Regions from separate parts of the Paraclostridium dentum genome, predicted to be linked through region 2. Evidence: riboswitches for the same ligand, from Rfam matches in the RefSeq annotation. Region 2 holds a riboswitch; the other holds the start of a gene.
The links. A riboswitch is a leader RNA that binds a small molecule or an ion and turns the genes downstream of it on or off. The one in region 2 is predicted to bind glycine.
Positions count from the first base shown of each region.

Region 1: it holds a riboswitch for glycine, as region 2 does, so the genes downstream of both, gcvT (glycine cleavage system aminomethyltransferase GcvT) here and ACN6I1_RS10895 (GrdX family protein) in region 2, are expected to answer to the same signal.

Region 1 is NZ_CP183813.1:1,373,306-1,381,634, reverse strand. It holds gene gcvPB (aminomethyl-transferring glycine dehydrogenase subunit GcvPB) at 1-898, opposite strand, end outside; gene gcvPA (aminomethyl-transferring glycine dehydrogenase subunit GcvPA) at 899-2,299, opposite strand; gene gcvT (glycine cleavage system aminomethyltransferase GcvT) at 2,347-3,459, opposite strand; glycine riboswitch at 3,615-3,718, opposite strand; gene ACN6I1_RS06140 (DUF2971 domain-containing protein) at 3,813-4,640, opposite strand; gene ACN6I1_RS06135 (S41 family peptidase) at 4,759-6,480, opposite strand; gene ACN6I1_RS06130 (metal-dependent hydrolase) at 6,685-7,227, shown strand; gene ACN6I1_RS06125 (glycoside hydrolase family 10 protein) at 7,301-8,329, opposite strand, start outside.
Region 2 is NZ_CP183813.1:2,361,257-2,369,585, forward strand. It holds gene grdB (glycine reductase complex selenoprotein B) at 1-224, opposite strand, end outside; gene grdA (glycine/sarcosine/betaine reductase complex selenoprotein A) at 251-730, opposite strand; gene ACN6I1_RS10880 (glycine/sarcosine/betaine reductase component B subunit) at 975-2,261, opposite strand; gene trxA (thioredoxin TrxA) at 2,327-2,644, opposite strand; gene trxB (thioredoxin-disulfide reductase) at 2,789-3,751, opposite strand; gene ACN6I1_RS10895 (GrdX family protein) at 3,794-4,165, opposite strand; glycine riboswitch at 4,261-4,381, opposite strand; gene ACN6I1_RS10900 (ABC transporter ATP-binding protein) at 4,649-5,440, opposite strand; gene ACN6I1_RS10905 (FecCD family ABC transporter permease) at 5,456-6,472, opposite strand; gene ACN6I1_RS10910 (FecCD family ABC transporter permease) at 6,474-7,484, opposite strand; gene ACN6I1_RS10915 (iron-hydroxamate ABC transporter substrate-binding protein) at 7,566-8,329, opposite strand, start outside.

The sequences.
Region 1 (8,329 bases), 990 kb from region 2:
TTGGAACTGGTAAAAATGGGATTAATTCCTTTTTAACTCCAACTGGACCGCTACCTGGTCCTCCTCCTCCATGTGGAGTTGAGAAAGTTTTATGAAGATTTAGATGAACAACATCAAATCCCATATCCGAAGGCCTACTAATTCCCATAATAGCATTCATATTTGCGCCATCATAATACAATAGTCCACCTACTTCATGTACTAAATCTGCAATTTTAGTTATATTTTTTTCAAATATACCCAATGTACTTGGATTTGTAAGCATCAAAGCACAAACAGTATCATCTAGCACTTCTTTTAAAGCCTCAATATCCACACATCCATTTTTATCGGATTTTATTTGCACTATATTACATCCACATAGATTTGCACTCGCTGGATTTGTTCCATGCGCTGAATCTGGAACTATTATCTTATTTCTTTTAAAATCGCCTCTATTTTCATGATATGCTTTTATAAGCATCAAGCCTGTTAACTCTCCATGAGAGCCTGCAGATGGTTGTAATGTTATTTCATCCATTCCTGTTATTTCTTTTAACATATTTGAAAAATCATACATTATATGAAGTGAACCTTGAACTGTCTTTTCATTTTGATAAGGATGTATATTAGTAAATTCTTCTATTGATGCTATGTCTTCATTTAATTTGGGATTGTATTTCATAGTACAAGACCCTAGTGGATAGAATCCTGTATCAACTCCAAAGTTCTTATTTGATAAAAGTGTAAAGTGTCTAACAACATCTACTTCACTTACCATAGGCAACTTCGGATTTATAGTTCTTTTTAAATTATCAGGAATTAAATTTTCATCCTCATCTATATCTATAGGAGGAAGTGAATATGCAAATCTTCCTTCTTTTGAAATTTCTATTAATAATTTATTATAATCTTTCATTTATATAGCCCCCATAGTATCAATAATTTTTTCTTTACTATCTTTAAAGCCCATACTAGATATAACATTAACTAAATTATCAATTTCATCCTTGCTTCTTTTTTCTGTAACACAATATAACGAACAGTTATTAAGTTCTTTAAATTTATTTTCTAAATTAAATCCACCAATTATGTTTTCTTTTAATAAATTTTCGTTAATACTATCTACGTTGTGATATTTAGATTTAACTGTAAATTCATTAAAAAACTCTCCTGTAAACACCTTTTCATACTCTCCAGTTTTTGCTAATTCATTACAAGCATAATGTGATTTTTGAATACACTGATTTGCTACCTCTTTTAATCCCTTATATCCCATTGTAGCCATATATATCGTAGCTGAAAGGGCATTCAAAGCTTGATTTGAGCAAATATTAGACGTAGCTTTTTCTCTTCTTATGTGCTGTTCTCTTGCCTGAAGTGTTAGAACATATGCTCTTTGTCCTCTTGAGTCAATAGTTTCTCCTACTATTCTTCCTGGAAGTTTTCTTATATTTTTAGATTTTGTACTCATAAACCCTACAAATGGCCCTCCAAAATTTAAAGAGTTTCCTAATGGTTGAGCTTCTCCTACAGCGATGTCCGCACCTAACTCTCCTGGTGATTTTAAAACTCCTAAAGTTATTGGATTGACATTCATAATAAGCATTGCTTTGTTTTGATGAGTAATAGACTCTATTTCTTCCATTTCTTCAATAATTCCAAAAAAGTTGGGACTTTGAACTAACATACAAGCACTTTCTTTATCTATATTTGCTTTTAAACTATCTACATCAACTCTTCCTGTTTTTCTATCATAATCGATTTCTATAACTTCAATATCTTTGAATTTCATATATGTTTTTATAACTTCCATAATCTCAGGATTTATAGATTTTGCTACTAGTATTTTATTTTTATTTTTCCCACTATTTAGTGCCATTACACAAGCTTCTACACTTGCAGTAGCTCCATCATACATAGATGCATTAGCTATATCCATTCCTGTAAGTTCAGAAATCATTGATTGAAATTCAAATATAGTTTGTAATGTCCCTTGACTTATTTCTCCCTGATATGGTGTATATGCTGTATAAAATTCTGATCTTGATGTAATATGTTTAATTACAGATGGTATATAGTGATCATATGCTCCTGCTCCTAGAAAACAAGTCAAGTTATCTATGCTATTATTTTCTTTAGCTATAGATTTTATTTTTTTTAATACTTCTATTTCACTTTTGGAAGTTTCTAAATTTAGATCTCTATTAAGCTTTAATTCATTAGGAATATCACTAAATAACTCATCTACTGATTCTACTCCTATTTCACTTAGCATCTTTTCTTTATCCTCATCTGTAATCGGTATATATTTAAACATAACCCAACCTCCATAATAGTTTTATATTCAGTTTTTAATATCTATTTTTAAGCATGAATCTCTGTTGGTTTTTTGTAAAATCTTTTGTTAATAATTTTTGCTTTTACTTTTTTCTTTCTAATACATATATCTACATCTCTTCCAATTTCTGAATAATTAGCATCTATAAGAGCAAATCCTATACTTTTATTCAAAGTTGGAGATTTATATCCAGTTGTTACATATCCTATTACATTCTCATAAGCCATAACCTCATACCCTTGTCTTGCTATACCTTTACCTGTAAGTTCAAATCCAATAAGCTTTCTATTTAAACCTTTTTCTTTTTGCATTTTTAATTCATTTTTTCCTATAAAATTACCTTTATCTAACTTTACAAAGAATGAAAAACCAGCTTCTAGTGGCGTTATAGCTTCACTTAATTCATTTCCATAAAGGGGTAATCCAGCCTCAAATCTTAATGTATCTCTGCAACCCAATCCACAAGGTTTAAGTTTATATTTTTCACCTACTTCCAATAATTTGTTCCATATTTTTTCTACATCTTCATTTTTGCAATATATTTCAAATCCGTCTTCGCCTGTATATCCAGTTCTAGATATTAGAACTGATGTTTGGTCAACTTTTATATTTTTATTGAAGTAAAATGATTTAATTTCATCTAAATTTTCATCGCATATTTCTTGAAGTACTCTTTGAGATAAAGGTCCTTGAATTGCAAGTTCTGAAATTTCACTAGAGATGTTTTCTATTTCTATATCATAATCTTGTTTGTTTTCATTCATCCACTTAAAATCTTTTTCTATATTACTAGCATTTATTACTAAATAAAAATTATTTTCATCGAATCTATAAACTAATAAATCATCAACTACACCTCCGTTAGGATAGCACATAAACGTATATATAGCTTGATTATCTTCTAATATTTCTATGTCATTTGTAAGTAAGTTTTGTAAGTAAGACTTTGCTTGCGCACCTTTTATAATAATTTCTCCCATATGAGATACATCAAATAATCCAGCATAATTTCTTACAGATTCATGTTCTTTTATTAAGCCTTCATATTCTAGTGGCATATACCATCCCGCAAAGTCTATCATCTTTGCGCCTAAAGCTTCGTGTGCACTCAGTAGATACGTTTTTTTTAAATTTTCCATATCAAACTTCTCCTTAATATATTTTTAGAAAATTAAAAAGAGGATATAGAAATAAATAATATTCCTATATCCTCTGTTTCTTGTACCTGAAAGTTTTAATACTTATAGTATCATTTCTTCTTCGGCGCCTTACAATTAAGGGCTTTCCAGAGATCCATCAGTTAACGATTCCTTTGCCTGAAAGTTTCTTTGAAAATTGGAAGTTATTCAAATTTCTCCGTCGGCTCTTTATTTAAAAAGTATCTCTCGCTAACATCACCTGGTTTATTTAATTTTTATATTTAAATTGTAGTATCTTAATTTATTAATTGTCAACAAATTTTATTAACTAATCAAATTTAAATTTATTTAATTTAATATATCTTCTGTGGTATCAATCTAAAATCAATCCCTTTAGAATATTCCATCTTATAAACTTTACAATTTAATTTTTTAGAAATTTCTATAACTCTTTCTATATTTTCTTTGCTACAATCTTTTCCTAAGTAAATAGCTTTTACTTTCATTAGACTTTTTTCTATCCCACATTCCCCACTATTACTTTTTAATATAATTCTCCATTCATTTTCATATTGCCAGCTTTTGTGTTTCATTGTCAATGTGAAATATAATAAAAACATAGAATCTACTTTTAACTCATCATTATTTATTAGATTAGATAAAGTATTTTTTAAGACTTCAGTTATTTCTACTTTTTTATCTATATAACTTACTTTTAGCAAGCAATCATAAAAATCACTATTTCTATCTAAGTTATCTATATCATATTCAATACACATACCTCTATGGTTATCTCCATAATGAGTCCATAGAGGTATGTTATATATGCTAGTACTTAGAGATAGTATTTTTATATGATCACTAAAACTATTTAAAACTTTATCTATCTTACTTATTATTTCTGATTTTGATAAGTTATTTGCTGGACAATCTTCTCCTTTTAAGAACTGTATTATCTCATCTTCATTATAATGTACTGGTAGTAAGTCAAAGGGATCATTTAAGTGCTCCCTATTTGAAAAGTATAGCTTTCCATCTTCTAAATTTTTCAGTCTATTTTCATCTATTTTTTGGTATTTGTATAACTTACTTGGAACATGTATATTTTTTAAATCTTTAGCTTCTTGCACTTTCCCTTTAGTATATAGTTCGATAAATTTTTCTTCCCATTTCATTTTCATATATTTGTCTTTCCTTGATTTAATAATTATTTATTATTTCATTCTATATACTAATAATTATGTGCACATATTTAAATAAATATAAGGCTAGAAAATTTTCTAGCCTTATATTTGTTTTTTATTTACTTTTTATAACTTCTATAGCTTTTTCTGAAAGTTCATCTCTTCCCTCTTTTATTCCATCTATAGTTGGCTTTATGTAAATATCTGGTTTAAGACCTATTCTTTGAGTTTGTGAGCCATCTGGGTTATAAACTCCTAGTCCAGTTATTAAAGTTGTTACACCTCCTGGCAAATAAACCTCTGTTACATTTCCATCGGTACCAATAGAGTTACTTCCTATTACTTTAGCATTAGTTCCTTTTTTTAGTGCCATTACAGTAAACTCAGATTGACTTTGACTTCTTTCATTCATTAATATCATTACTTTTCCTTTATAATGCTTTTTATCATCTGGGTTAACAATTTGATCTTTTTCAAATATAAATTCCCCTGGAACTGATTGACTAGGTACAGATATTTTTGAAAAAATTGTTGGTTTTGAAATAATCATTTTACCTAAATCATAAACAATAAATTCAGATGGATATTCTCTTAAATCTACTATAATACCTTCTGTATTCATAAATTTGTTCATTATTTTATCTATTTCATTTTTCGATAATTGTCCTGGGTTAATATATCCTATATTTCCATCTAAAAGCTTGTGTGATGGCTCTTTTATATCAAACATTGATTGATCATTATAACACTTAACATTTTTAATTATGTCTTTCCCATCTCTTTTTAGTTTTAGCTTAATATTATCATTTGAAGTTCTAAATAAATATCCTTGTAAGCAATTTACAATAGCTTCTTTTCTTGAAAGAGATCTATATTTAGATTTTTCTTTTATAACTTCAAATATGTCTTTATCATTTATTTCTAATACTATATCTCCTGGCTTCAATTCGCATTTATTCTTGTATTTAGGAAATATTTTTTTAATTACAATACTGTCTTCAACTAAATCAAATTCTATAGGAGCATATTTATTTCCCCAGTATTTAGTTAAAGTTTCATTTATATCATATACCGCTGCGTGTGGATCATGTATTTTTGTTGTAAGTTCTGAAATTGCTAATTTATAATCTAACTCACTTTTAGTATTTACAAACTTAGGTATAAATGTAGTTAATACTTCATCCCAATTTTCTTCTATTATATCTGTATATGGATAATAGTATTCTATTATATTCCAATATCTAAACAAAGCAAGCAATTTGTAACCATCGTCATCATAGTCCATTTCTTCATATAGGTTTTCATTTTCAAAGTTAGAAAGTCCTACCTCTTTATCAAACGTAGTATAAGCTTTGTTTCTTTTTGAAATGTTAGAGTTTGAAATCTTAACTAGTAATTGACTTAAATCTTTATCTAGATAATTAGTATTTTTTATCCAACTTAAATCTCTTTCAAGAGCTATTTTTTTGTTTTCAGCATTTTTACCACTAGAATTTTCTTCTACATCTCCTATGTTCTTAACCCACGTATATATTACTTTATTAGCTTCTTGCGAATTTTTTGCATTTAACGTATCTGGCATAACTCTAAATAGTTCATAATCAAAGTTTACATTCCCAGCTACAACCTCAGGATGATAGTACTTTACAACACCCCATACTTTACATAATTTTTTTAAATTATCAATCTGATTTGTATTTAATTTTTCAATTTTTATATTGCTTCCACTGTCAAATTCTTTGTCTGAGTTTCTTTTAGTTCCATTTACTATTACTAGTACAATTATTACAACAAGTAACCTCCATATCCATAAGTTGTTTTTAATCCACTTTTTCATCTCATCCTCCCATATTTTACCACTTATTAATACCTAAATATTAGCATCATATATTACATTTTTCTACATATACACTTTCAACGTAACTTTTCCGTAATTTTTCAGAATAATTTGATGAAAATATTTCTATATTTTGAATATAATCTATAGGAGGTGATTTAAATTAAATATGACACTCATATCAATGGCGGTATATTTTTAGGCATGTTATTTTTAGGTCCATTTTATAATTACATAATTTCCAATTTCAATTTAATAGAAATTTCTATTTTCCTGTTATTATATATTTACTTCTTAAAATTAGGTTCTATTTTTCCTGACATAGACTGTCCACAATCCTACTTAGGAAAAAAGTTTCATATTTTATCTAAAATAATTAATAATAAGCTTCACCACAGAGGCTTTACTCACAGTGCCTTATTTATATACTTTTTAATTTTTTTATCATTGTTAATAAATATTTTATTTAAATTATTCTATCCTTACATCTTTGTATTTTTAGATGTATATATATCTATAATATTTTATGGTTTTATATTAGGTTGCATATCTCATATACTTTTGGATATGTTCAACTCTAGTGGAGTTTGTCTTCTTTATCCATCTTGTAAAAAATACAGGTTACCTTTAGCGCCTGTAATAAAGGTTGGTTCTAATGCTGAGCTTTCTCTTAACTCTTTTTTGAGTTTACTTACAAATATTTTAATTGTAATGTATATTTTTAATTTAATTAAATATTTAGCATAAAAAACCCCTTATAATAGTTTTTTTAAACATATATTTCTATTGTTTAAATAAATCTTATTATAAGGGCTATTTTTTATAAGATACATGCCTTTTCTGAATATGCCTTTTCTAATTGTTGAACTATACCTTCATTATTACTAGCTATATCTCTATAACTAAACAATATATTTCCTTTAACCTCTGGGTACTCTCTATTTATAGCAATTTGTTTATCTAACTCTTTAGCTGTTTCTGCCTTATTTATACTTTGTGCAATATATAGTTTTACATTTGTGCCTTCCACTACGTTTGACCACCATCTTACTAGTGTTTCATACGGATTTTTTTTGTCGTTAGTTGCCCAATATATTTGTGGTGCTATGAAATCTACAGTTCCTTCTTGTATCCAAGTTAAAGGATCTGAATATAAAGCATAATAACCTTCTTGTGCATTTGTATTAGATCCATTTATGTCACTACTCTTATTTTTCCATACTGGGAAAGGACTTATTCCAAACTGAACTTTTGGATTCGTAGCTTTTATAACTTTATATATAGTTTTTATTAAATAATTTATAGCTGATCTTCTGTAATCTCCAACATTTACACATTCCCAGCATCCACATTTACATATCCATTTACACTCACATTTTGGCATAGGATAACCTTCTGGATAGAAATATTCATCAAATATTATTCCGTCTACATCATAATTAGAAACTATTTCAAAAACTGTAGTTGCTAAATAGTTTATTACCTCTCTATCTTCAGGATTGTATGAAAGTGCATCTTTAAATTCCAAAACCCAGTCAGGATTTAATTTTGCTGGATTATTATCTGCTAATACACTTAAATCAGTTCCTTTAGTAGTTACTCTATATGGATTTAGCCATCCATAAAACTTCATATTTCTTTTATGTGTTTCATCTAACATAAATTGAAGTGGGTCATACCCTGGATCTTTTCCTTGTGTTCCTGTAAGATATGATGACCATGGATTGATTTTTGATTTGTAAAAAGCATCTGATGTAGGTCTAATTTGAACCATAACTACATTAAAATTTAGACTTTGCAATTTATCTAATAACTGTATGAATTCTTTCTTTTGTGCTTCAGCATCATT
Region 2 (8,329 bases):
ATTCCTAATACTTCTTGGCTAGCAGACTCCATGTTTTCTCCGAAATAGCTATCTCCACAAACTACAGTTCCAACTATTTCTATTTCATCCCCTAATAACTTGTTTAATTGTAAACTTATTGGAGGTAATTTTTCAGCTATGTGTGGTTTCGTATCAGCTTTTTCTTCCCCTCCAATTCCTGCGAAGAATTGGTTTACGTAGTGAACTACTTTTATCTTTTCCATCTTTATCTCAACCCCTTTTGATTTAATTAGGCATTATATTTGCAGAATTGACCTCTTATATCGTTCATTTCTTCAACTATTTCATCAACTTCAAGAACCATTTCCATCATACTTATTTGATCTTCGTAAACTGATTCATCAAATAACTCTTTCATTTCTGGTTCAACAACATGATAAACAGCCAATCCTAACTCAACACCAGCAAGTGGTCCAGCGAAAGTTGGATCTCCAGCAGTTACTGTTTCAGCTGCAAGACCTGCAGCTTCGGCTTCAGCAGCACCTAGTAAAACCACAACATTTTCAGCACCGAATTTTTCAGTAGCATCTTTAACTCTGTTTTGGTTTTCTAAGTCCATAGCCCCAGCAGCAGTTCAGACAAAACATTCTGTTGAAGCAAAAACTATTTCAGTATTTTCTACAGTGTTTACACACTCTTCTATCGCAGGTCCCGGAATTCCGTCACGGTCACCTATGATTATGATCTTTTTATTACTTAATAAGCTCATAATATATCTCCTTTTCCCATTTATTTTAATATTGTCATTTTAATACCTTTTTAAATTCACACTCTTTAAAAATCTATTTTTATTTAACTATATTCTTCTCAGCTATATTATGAAACACTTGTATTTACGAATGTAGCGTAGTGACGTTTAAACGTTTGTTGACGTAGCACTTAAAGACTAAAAGTCTTTGTGCGAAGGAAACAATGTTTAAATGGCACGAAGCGACCTCATCGTATTACAGTTTCTAATACCCCTTAGCTGTTAAGAATCCGAATCCTGTTTCATTAGTAGCTCCAGTTATTACTTGTATCTCAGCTTCTATAGATCCATCTTCTCTTAAAGATCCAGCAGCTCCACCAGCTATAACATCAGCAACTTCAACGTGTCCTATAACTCTATCCATCTTAGGTAATACAACAACTTGGTTAGCATTTCCACCAGTTACAACAGCGTTAGCTTTAACATCAGCATCAGCTAATGATTGAGATGCTCCATCTCTACCAGCATACTCATCTGTAACTATAACAGTTTTAACACCTTGACCTTCTATTTTCTTGCAGTTCATTATAAGGTCTGTATCTGGGTTACCAAATCCTTCTTGAGATACTATTACAGCATCTAAGCCTAATTGTTTACATAATTTAGCAGTCCAGTTAGAAGATCTTTCTTTATCTGCTAAGTATACGTTTTCATTAGTTATAATAACTCCTACAAAGTTTATTTCTTTTCCGTGTTGTAGATATAAATCTTCAACTACTGAGTTATTCATGTGTACATAACTTGGGTTTTTATCACAAGCTGAAACACAGTTACCACTTACTATAGCTCCGTCCATTAATTCAGTTGGGTATAATAATGTTGGTACTATTTGCTTAGCGTCAACTCCGTAAACATATGTGTCATGTAATAATCCTTGAGTTTGAAGCATGTATACATATCCTACTTTAGGAAGTTCTGGATACTCTGCTATTGACTCTAATAATGGCTTAGTTTCGTACTCTACAACTTCATCTGGAGTTAAGTTTCTAGCAACTTCTCCTAAGTATGTAGCAGCTTTGAATCCTATCATTCTAACAGCTCTTTCGTGATCGTATTGCTTTAAACCATCTATTGGTTCAGCTATAACAACAACGTTGTTTAACTTAGAGAATGGTGTATATTCAGCTCCAGGACCAGTCATATCTATTATACCTTCTTGGAAACCAACTATTTTACCAGTTGTTACAACTCCAACATTTTTAAGTGCATGAGTTCTACCTTCTCCAACAGTGTCAACTTTTGATATAACTCCTGGGAATATTCCTCCATTACCATCAACTTTTACTCTCGGTTCTATAACGTCTTTAACTGGTATTATTCTAACGCTTTCCCCTGGACGAACTATATCTAAATCTATTGATTTTATATGTTCATCTCCACCAATTTCTTTTAACATCTCTTCTTTGTTGATGTATAATACTGAATCTTTAACTTCTGTTACTGCTCCAAATTGTACATCTTTTATAAAGATTTTCCCTAACTCAAGACGCATATTGGCACCCCCTAATTTTTTGAACTTAATTTATTTTAACGGGGAATTGAATCCCCATTAATTACTTATAAGTGCTTCTTTATCATAGCTTCTATATTAGAAACTGTAGCATCATCTTTTGTTACTTCATCTATTTTAGCTCCATCTTTGTAAATAGCTATAGTTGGAAGACCTAAAACCTTCTCTTTTATAGCAACTCTTCTAGCTTTAGTTATATCGAATTTACAGAACTTTATGTTTTCCCCATATGCTTCTGCAAATTTTTCTATATCTGGAAGTAATGCTTTACAAGGCTCACAACCTTGACTCCAGAAATCAACTAATACTAGCCCTTCTGCTTCTAATACTTCTGGATCGAATGTATTTTTTTCTAATGCTATCATTTCAGTATCCCCCTTATTGGATTTTATATATTTTAATATATTTTTAATATATTAATAGCTATTTTAATTTAAGTACCGTTCACTAAGTAATGTTTAATTTGATAAACATCATCCCCCGATAACCTTGTTAAACGTACTTTTTTATTAGCAATTAGTAACTTCTTCTTCGAAGTTTGCTTCTACATATCTTTCAGCTGTTACTGCAGCTATAGCTCCATCAGCTGTTGCTGTAACAACTTGTCTTAATGATTTAACTCTACAATCTCCTGCAGCAAATACACCTGGTATATTTGTTAACATATTATCATCTGTTTTGATGTATCCATAGTCATCCATATCTACTTTACCTTTGAATAACTCTGTTTGAGAATCAAATCCTACGAATATGAATATTCCCATAGTTCCATCTTCTTCATCAGCGAAGTATTCATTAGTTTCACCTGTTTGAGTATTTCTAAATACTACTGATTCAACTAATCCATCACCTTTTATTTCATCTATAACTGTATCTAATAAGAATTCTATTCTTTCATTAGCTCTTGCTTTATCTTCTATAGATCTAGCACATCTTAAACCTTGTCTTCTATGAACTATAGTAACTTTTCTAGCAAACTTAGTTAAGTATAATGCTTCTTCTATAGCACTATCGCCTCCTCCAACTACGAATACTTCGAAATCTTCGAAGAAGTCAGCGTCACATGTAGCACAGTAAGAAACTCCTTTACCTGTTAATTCTTTTTCTCCTGGGCATCCTAATTTTTTAGGAGTAGCTCCAGTAGCTATTATAACAGTTTTAGCTCTGTACTCACCTTTTTCACCTTTTAATACTTTTATGTTTCCTTCTAATTCAGTGTCTACTATAGAGTCTCTAACTATTTCAGCACCGAATTCTTTACATTGCTCTACCATTCTAGCTATTAAGCTTGGTCCAGTAGCATTTTCAACTGATCCTGGATAGTTAGCAACTTCATGAGTTATAACTATTTGTCCACCAGTTTTTCCTTTTTCAAGTATTAAAGTCTTCATTTTAGCTCTTGCGCCGTAAAGACCAGCTGCAAGACCTGCAGGTCCACAACCTATTATGACTATGTCATATAAATTTTCCATTATCTCGACCCCCTATTTTTATTAATATATATACACCAAAGTTTATACATATTGTATTCTTTGGATTGTATTTCTCATTATATCAAAATCAATTACTCTGAAATCGTCTAAAACTTTTTCAGTCCACATAGGAGTTAACTTGTTGTTTTTAAATTTTTCTGCTGTTTCTATGGCTTCTTCTATTAAGTTTAATGAATTTTTGTCTAGAGATTTCCCCTTTTTAATTATGACTGTACGATATGGTGTCTCATTGGGTTTTACGCTCCCATATAGCGGATGTGATAATAATTCATACCCCTTATGAACTAAATCCCTACATTCCTTTAATGTTCCTATATAGTCAGTGTCTAACATTATAACTTCTTTGTCAGTAACGTTTTCCTGAATCATAGGATTGTTAGTGATTATTAACATTTGTCTACACTCACTTTCAAAATTTCTTTTGTTAAACTAAAAAACAGGAAACTAAGTCCCCACTTAGTTCCCTGTCAAAATATCTTTCAGAGATCCGTCCAGTTAAAGTCCTTTTACCTGAGAATTTCATTTAAATCCTTTTGGGATGAATTTAAATTTGTCCCTTCGGTCATCTCTAATTTCCCCAAATTAGAGACCGTCTCTTTTAACCTTCAAACGGTTTAATTTTTAATTTTGTCTTTGCCCCTTAGGTGCTTTTCTTAATTACATTATATCTAGCTTGGTAAATATATACAATACTTTTCCAAATATTTTTTTATGTTTTTTTGTTGATATTGTCCATTTTTTGTCAAACCGTTGGTATAGCTATAATCTTTTTATTAACTTCTTTGCATAGATTTTATCTATTAAGTTAATTTTCTAACTTTCAATTTATATTTATTCTAATTTCTTTTAAGTATTCCTTTTTTATTCCTTTATTTTTTAATTTTTTTTAACCATATCATATGTTAAACAAACAGGTTTTTTTGTTCGTGGATCTTCAACAATTTCTGCATCAATATTAAAAATTTCTTTTAGATTTTCTTTTGTCATAACATCATGAGCTTCACCTTCACATACAATTTTCCCTTTTTTAATTCCTATCATATGATCTGCAAATCTAGATGCATTGTTTAACTCATGAATAACCATTACAATAGTTCGTTTTTCATTTTTATTTAATTCATCTAATAACTGTAAAATTTCTAATTGATGAGCTAAATCTAAATATGTTGTAGGTTCATCTAGTAATAATATATCTGTTTCTTGTGCAAGAGCCATTGCTATCCAGGCCCTTTGTCTTTGTCCACCAGATAAATCATCAATATTTCTATCTCTAAATTCAGATATTTTTGTAACTTCCATAGCCCAGCTTACAATATCCTTGTCTTCTTTATTCATCTTTCCAAATCCCTTTTGATGAGGAAATCTACCATAAGATATTAATTCCTCTACAGTAAGCCCGCTTGGAGCTTGTGGATTTTGTGGAAGTACTGCCATTTCTTTTGCAATATCTGTTGGGTTTTCCTCATGAAGATTTTTACCATTTATATAAATACTTCCGCTCTTTGGATTTATTATTCTTCCTATAGTTTTTAAAATAGTAGATTTACCGCATCCATTAGCTCCTATTATTGTAGTTATTTTTCCTTTTGGTATATTTAAATTTAAGTTTTTTACAATATCTATATTTCCATAAGATATGTTTAAGTCCTTAGTTATTATTGAATTCATAATTTTTACCTCTTTCTAATCTGCTAACATTAAATATATAAAATAAGGTACACCTATTATAGATATAACTATTCCTACTGGTATTTCTATTGGTGCTAGTAAATTTCTAGATACAGTATCAGCTGCTAATATAAGTAATATTCCTATTAATGCTGATATAGGTACTAATCTTTTATGTTTAGGTCCAACAAGCTTTCTAGCAATGTGAGGTGAGCCTAATCCTAAAAATGAAATACTTCCAGCTACTGATGTTGCAACTCCGGCTAATATAACTGCATAAGTTATTAGCTTTTTTCTTTCCTTTTCTACATTAACACCAAGCCCTGTAGATATTTCATCTCCTAAATTTAATGCATCTAGATATCTTGATTTATATATTGCAAGAAACATAAATACTATTATAAAAGGTAGTATTGCTAGTACATACTTCCAGTTACTACCCCATATACTTCCTGATGTCCACGCCATTACTCTATTAAATTCCTGAGTTGTAAATTTCAATTGGAAAATTGTCATTATAGATGTAAATGCTATATTTATACCTATTCCTATTAAAAGTAACCTTTGAGAGCTAATTCCATTTTTAAATGCTAATACATATATTAAAAAAGCTCCAAATAATGCTCCCAGTAATGCAACTATAGGCATTGTAAATATAGTTAAGTTGCTTACTCCATCATATACATTTCCATTCATTAGATATATATACACTACAACAAACAATGCAGCTCCTGAGTTTATACCTAATATTCCTGAATCTGCTAAATCATTTTTAGTAACTCCCTGAAGTATTGCTCCAGCTGTTGCTAACGCACTTCCTACTAATATTGCAATAACTATTCTAGGAAGTCTTAATTTAAAAATTGCTATTTCATAATTTTTCTGTCCTTGTCCTATAAATGTTTTTAATACATCTATAGGTGCTATTTTAAACGATCCCATATTTAAACTTATCAACACAGTAATAAATATAAGTGCTAATAAAATTAATGCTATTAATATAATTTTAGACTTTTTATTATTAGTTTTCATTTTATCTAGTTTCCTTTCTTACAAGATATATAAAGACCGGTACTCCGATAAGTGCAGTTATTGAACCTACTGGTGTTTCATACGGTGGATTTATCATTCTTGATAAGATATCACTGTAAACTAATAACAAAGACCCTAAAACTAAAGAACTAGGTATTATATATTTATAATCTGCTCCAACTATTCCTTTTGCAATTTGAGGCACTACAAGACCTACAAATACAATATTTCCAGCAACAGATACACTTGCTCCTGTCATTAAAACTACTACTACTAAAGATATAAATCTTACTAAGTTAGTTTTTTGTCCAAGCCCTATGGCAACTTCTTCACCTAAACTTAATATTGTAATTCTCGGAGCCATTATCATAGCTAATATAAAACCTATCCCTCCGATAATTAATAAAAGCTTTACACCTTCCCATTTAGCACTTACTAATCCTCCAGAAATCCAAAAGCTTAATTGTTGAGATAAGTTAAAGTACATAGCAAACGCCATAGCTAATGACACTAATAATGTACCTAAGGCTGTTCCTGCTAATGCTAATTTTACTGGATCAACTTTTTTTCTTGTTCTAGAACTTATAAAATAAACTAACAATCCACTTATACTAGCTCCTAAAAAAGAAAATATCATAAGTCCAAAACTTCCTGGTGCAAACCCTGGTACTACCTTTTGTAAAACTAAAGCTATAGCTATAGTAAATGTAGCTCCTTGTGTTATCCCCATTACAGATGGATCTGCTATAGGGTTTCTCGTAATACCTTGCATTATAGCCCCCGATACAGCTAAGAAACCTCCAACTAATGCCGCAGCTATAGCCCTTGGCATTCTAACATCTCTAATTATTTTTGTATCTACATCACTTGAATTGGATATAAAACTATTTATCATGGTATTTAAGCTTATATCCTTAGGTCCCATTGATACCGATATAAAAATACCAATAAAAAGAATTGCTATTCCAATTGTAATTAATAAATAAGCCGAACTCTTTTTACTTAATTTCATGTCTAAACATACCTTTCTATATTTCTATGATTAAAAACAGGTGTGAAAATGAAATCCATTATACACACCTGCTATACTAAATTACTTTATTAATTCATTTTTAACTGATTCTAATAATAACTCTCTACCTATAGGGTTATATGATTGAGTAAAGTATGGTGAAGCATCTAAGATTGTTACATTCCCATCTTTTACAGCTCTAATTTGTGACCATACTGAGCTATTTTCTAAATCTTTTTTATCAGAATCTGTAGCTATAACAATAATGTGATCTGCATCTATTTCAGTTAAACCTTCCATACTAACTGTTGGTAATGTTATACCATCTTGCTTTGGCATATTTTCAGGTCTAGCTAGTTTCATATCATCATTTACAATAGTTCCTATACCCGCATCACTAAATACCATAAATTGACCTTGAGTTGCTAAAACTGTTAAGTATGTTTGATCTCCATTTTTAGCTACAACTTCTTTTCCAAGTTCTTCAGCTTTTTTATCATAATTACTTAACCACTCTTTAGCTTTATCTTCTTGGTTAAATAACTTTGAAACATCTATTAATTTACTTCTCCAATCATTTGCGTAGTCTTTTATCATAACTACTGGAGCAATTTCTTTTAATTGATCATATATTTTTTCTTGTCTTTGACTCATTATTATTAAGTCTGGATTTGTTCCTAAAATTGCTTCAACATCCATAGTATCCATCATTGAATGTCCTACAACTTTAGTATCTTTTAATTTATCTTCTATGTATGAAGGTACTTTAGTAGTTTCATAAGAGTCTACATTAGCTGTAGCAACTGGTGTGTGTCCTAAAATTAAAAGTTCTTCACTGCTTCCTG